2 regions of the Vibrio sp. 03_296 genome follow, and region 2 is predicted to be linked to the other one. Evidence: riboswitches for the same ligand, from Rfam matches in the RefSeq annotation. Region 2 holds a riboswitch; the other holds the start of a gene.
The links. A riboswitch is a leader RNA that binds a small molecule or an ion and turns the genes downstream of it on or off. The one in region 2 is predicted to bind thiamine pyrophosphate.
Positions count from the first base shown of each region.

Region 1: it holds a riboswitch for thiamine pyrophosphate, as region 2 does, so the genes downstream of both, thiB (thiamine ABC transporter substrate binding subunit) here and thiD (bifunctional hydroxymethylpyrimidine kinase/phosphomethylpyrimidine kinase) in region 2, are expected to answer to the same signal.

Region 1 is NZ_NPKW01000115.1:3,122-5,306, reverse strand. It holds gene thiB (thiamine ABC transporter substrate binding subunit) at 1-956, opposite strand, end outside; TPP riboswitch at 1,023-1,149, opposite strand; gene CIK04_RS13955 (flavin prenyltransferase UbiX) at 1,179-1,823, opposite strand; gene mpl (UDP-N-acetylmuramate:L-alanyl-gamma-D-glutamyl-meso-diaminopimelate ligase) at 1,840-2,185, opposite strand, start outside.
Region 2 is NZ_NPKW01000091.1:4,776-6,960, forward strand. It holds gene CIK04_RS11555 (phosphatase PAP2 family protein) at 1-422, opposite strand, end outside; gene thiD (bifunctional hydroxymethylpyrimidine kinase/phosphomethylpyrimidine kinase) at 583-1,422, opposite strand; TPP riboswitch at 1,511-1,609, opposite strand; gene trmY (tRNA (pseudouridine(54)-N(1))-methyltransferase TrmY) at 1,757-2,185, opposite strand, start outside.

The sequences.
Region 1 (2,185 bases), on a different contig from region 2:
GCCACCTCTTCTGCACTGAAACTCAATGCCTTCTCAGGCACCGTTAAACTGCCGTAGCCCTCTGGCAGCGTCACGTTGGTCACTGGGTACATCCAGTTGCCCGTAGGCATTGCCCCTTGGAACTCATCACTTAAAATGAAACGCATAAACTGATCGGCTAACGCTTGATTTGAGCTGCTTTTCACTTTTGCTGCGACTTCCACTTGCATGTAGTGACCTTCGCTAAAATCTGCCGCTGCAAATTGTGCGTCATTTTCAGCAATCAGGTGGTACGCTGGTGAGGTAGTGTAAGAGAGCACCATATCCGATTCCCCTTTGAGGAACATCGAGTACGCTTCCGACCAACCTTTCGTGACCGTCACGGTTTTCTTCGCCAGTTGCTGCCATGCGCCCGTCACGTCATCGCCATACACCGACTTCATCCACAGCATCAAACCTTGACCGGGCGTAGAAGTGCGAGGGTCTTGGTAGATGACTTTCAGATCATCACGTGATTCCACCAGCTCTTTTAAGCTTTTTGGTGGATTCGCCAGTTTGTCTTTGTTGTAAACAAACGCAAAGTAACCGTAGTCGTAAGGAATAAACGTGTCGTCAGCCCAACCATTTGGTAACGAAAGCGCTTGGGTGTTCACTTGATGTGGTGCAAGTAAGCCTGTGGCTTTGGCTTCTGCCATCAAATTATTGTCCAAACCTAAAACAATATCCGCTTTGGTATTACTGCCTTCTAAACGCAAGCGGTTGAGAATCGATACCCCATCGTCCAGCGCGACAAAATTCACATCGCAGCCACACTGCGCTTCAAATGCTTTTTCGACCGTCGGGCCTGGGCCCCAATCGGAGGCAAAAGAATCGTAGGTGTAAATGGTTAAGGTTTTATCCGCCGCAAGTGCAGAAGAAGAGATGCCCATCATTGAAGTGATTGACGCTAGGGCTATCAGGTTTAGAGTGTGTTTCACGGCTCGCTCTCCATTTGACATGAGTTGAGCGGCACAGGCTTGAGGTAGGTGTTAATCGTCCTTACAAATTAATCCCGACTCAATTCCTACGCCAGCATTATCTGGTTCAGGTTTACGGGTCCTAGGCACAGGCCTAATCTCAGCCTCTGTAATGCACCAATGTGCAAACAGATAAGCTCCCCGATGAGTGTTTCGGATTGTAATCGGAATGCCTTCGCTTGGCTATACAGAGTCACCATCATTGCGATGATCGTATCCCCAACGCGGCACCAAAACCTGTTCAATGCCGAGATGATCCAAGATACGCGCGACCATAAAATCAATCAGATCGTCTATCGACTGAGGTTGATGATAGAAACCCGGCGCGGCGGGCATGATAGTGACACCTAACTGCGAAAGCTTGTGCATGTTTTCAAGATGCAAGGTCGAAAAGGGCGTTTCACGCACCACCAAAATCAATTGGCCACGCTCTTTCATCACCACATCAGCGGCACGCTCAATTAAATTGTCTGACATGCCATGAGCAATCGCCGCTACACTCCCTGCCGAGCAAGGGCAAACCACCATCTGCTTCGGTGCGGCCGAGCCAGAAGCCACTGGCGAGAACCAATCGTCTTTACCGCATACCACCAGCTTGTCGGCAGGACAACCCAGATGCTTCACTAGCGCTTGCTGCGCGGCGTCAGGATTGGCTGGCAGTTTGAGACCATGCTCGGTAGCCAACACCACTCTTGCCGCAGAAGAGATCAGCAGGTAGACACGGTAGTCTGCCGCCAGTAATTGCTGTAATAAACGTAGCCCATAAGGCGCGCCAGAGGCGCCAGTAAAGGCTAACGTGATCGATTTTTCTTGGTTTCTCATGCTCATCTAATGTATGTATTTTCTAGCGCGTTGATTTCTCTAAAGCGGTCAGTAATTTACCGTGAATACCCTCAAAACCGCCATTGCTCATGACCAAAATCTGTGTTCCTGCCTCGGCGCGCTGCGCAATGTTCGCCACAAACTGGTCAATGTTATCACTGGTGAATGCGGGTTGCTGACATTGAGCCGCCACGTCCTGCACCGACCAAGCAATTGACTCTGGTTGGTAAAGGAACACTTCATCCGCCTGCTTGAGTGAAGCCGCCAAAGTCTCTTTGTGAACACCACGTTTCATGGTGGCTGAGCGTGGCTCCAGTACCGCGATGATTTTCTTATCGCCCACCTTATTACGTAAACCAGCGAGCGTC
Region 2 (2,185 bases):
TGTGTCTTTACTAGTGTTACTTGTTGAGCCGCATCGAGATTGTAGAAGGCTTGTGGTGTATCAACTAAATGTTCTGAAGCCATCCATTCGGTGTAGGGGCGGGGTGACTCTGTGAGTTTCTTTAATCCCGTTTTTCCAGCAAAACTTAAAACCAGCATAAGTGCTAGTACAGCAAATCGACCCACAACAAAATATCGTCCAGAGTGTTTACGTAAAACCAGCAAGCTTAAAGCGACCAGTGTAATAGCAAAGCCTTTACTGCCAGCGGAATCGGTCACTAGGGTAAAAGTGAGACCAAGAAAATCTGGTACAGGAGACCTCAATTCAATACCTGAGGCAAACCAAGTAACTAAAGTCAGCAAAGCTGCGAAACACGAAAGAGCGACTAGTGAGTAACGTTTTGGTGTGAATACTGTTTTCATCGAGAAAGCTTGTGAAGAAAAACCGCCATTATAGGTGAGTGTGCAAGATGAAAGTATCAAGCATCTGTCAATTATTTCGAGATGGGTTCTCAGCTCGGTAGCGCTGTAGGCCATGGGACAGCACTTACTCCCGAGCAAAAGATGACGATGGAGGACTTTTCTAGCGGACGTGCATGTGTCCTGCAAAGAAGTGATTGACGGGGCCATGACCTTGACCAACGGATAGCTCATCGGCATGAGCGATCGCCTGTGATATGTATTGCTTGGCCAAAAAGACAGCCTTGTGTAAGCGATGACCTTGAGCCAAATAAGACGCGATGGCTGAAGATAACGTGCAGCCAGTACCGTGGGTGTTGCGTGTAGAGTGGCGTTTGCTACGGATGAATTCACAAAACTGTGGCGTGATCAAAAGATCGCTACTGTGGGACTCATTATACAAATGCCCGCCTTTTAATAAGATGGCAGGGCAGTTCAGCGCTTTTAAACTTTCGACGCTCGAGATCATCTCATGTTCAGTGTTAGGGATGGGCATTCCGGTGAGCGCCACATATTCAGGGATATTCGGCGTCACGATATCTGCCAGTGGAATCAAGTACTCTTTCAATGCGGCGATCGCATCTGGTTGTAATAACGCCTGGCCGCTGGTGGAGATCATCACGGGGTCGAGTACCACTTTCGCTGGCGAATATTGGCGAATTTTTTCGGCAACCAATCGAATAATATGACGGTCTGCAAGCATACCAATTTTAACCGCTTGAATATTGAGATCGCTGAAAACGGCATCTAGCTGCGCTGCAACAAACTCGGTAGGGATCGGAAATACGGCATTAACGCCCATCGTATTTTGCGCGGTGATGGCAGTGATCACTGAGCTTGCGTAACTGCCCGTGGCTGAAATGGCTTTTATATCGGCTTGTATACCTGCTCCACCCCCACTATCAGAACCGGCAATGGTGAGAACGCATGGAATAAGAGATTGAGTAGTTGAAGTAAGTAGCATCTTGTATCCTAGAACAAGACGTACAGGAACTGTCTATACCAACAATATTACCAACTATATTGGTATACCAACGCATAAAGCAGAAAGCGATATGCGCGTAATAGTTCCCTACGTCAGTATTAACTGAATCAGGTTCAACGGGTCTCGCGTAGCGATCTCAGCCGATAAGGCTCCCCGACTATGTTGGCAAAAATGATATCAGTAATTGAACTCGACGCAAGCGAGTATTCAAGGGAACAAAGACACTTGGAGTGTTATCTACGTCTTGATTGGGATAGAGAACGCCAATGATGAATTTTGAGCAAGAAAAAGGGCTCTAATGAGCCCTTCGCATTTATTCCTGCAGATCCAATTCATTTTGAATCAGAGTGACGCATTGGGAGGCAAACAACATTTTAGGGCCAAGGCTAATGTTTTGCGTTCCGAGACGCTTCAGACTGTTAAAAGTTTTCTTTGGCATCGGAATATGGTCAGTAAGTAAAAAACAAGGATTGGCGGCAAACTTAATGTCGCGAACAAACTCGCCTTTCTTTTCCAACATATATAGCTGATGGTCTTCAGCCAACTGCTGGACCAATCGTTCAAAGCTAATTGTACGAACGGTCACACCTGGTTCGACATTTCTTAATTCTTCTTTGCCCATACCCGTAGAAGCATCAAGCGCACGAACAACAATGTTCAACAAGTTTGCCTCGTGGAAGCCACCCACGTTTGAGACTTCGTTAGAGTGAATGGTAATTGTACGCGAAAAGTCTTTGGTACT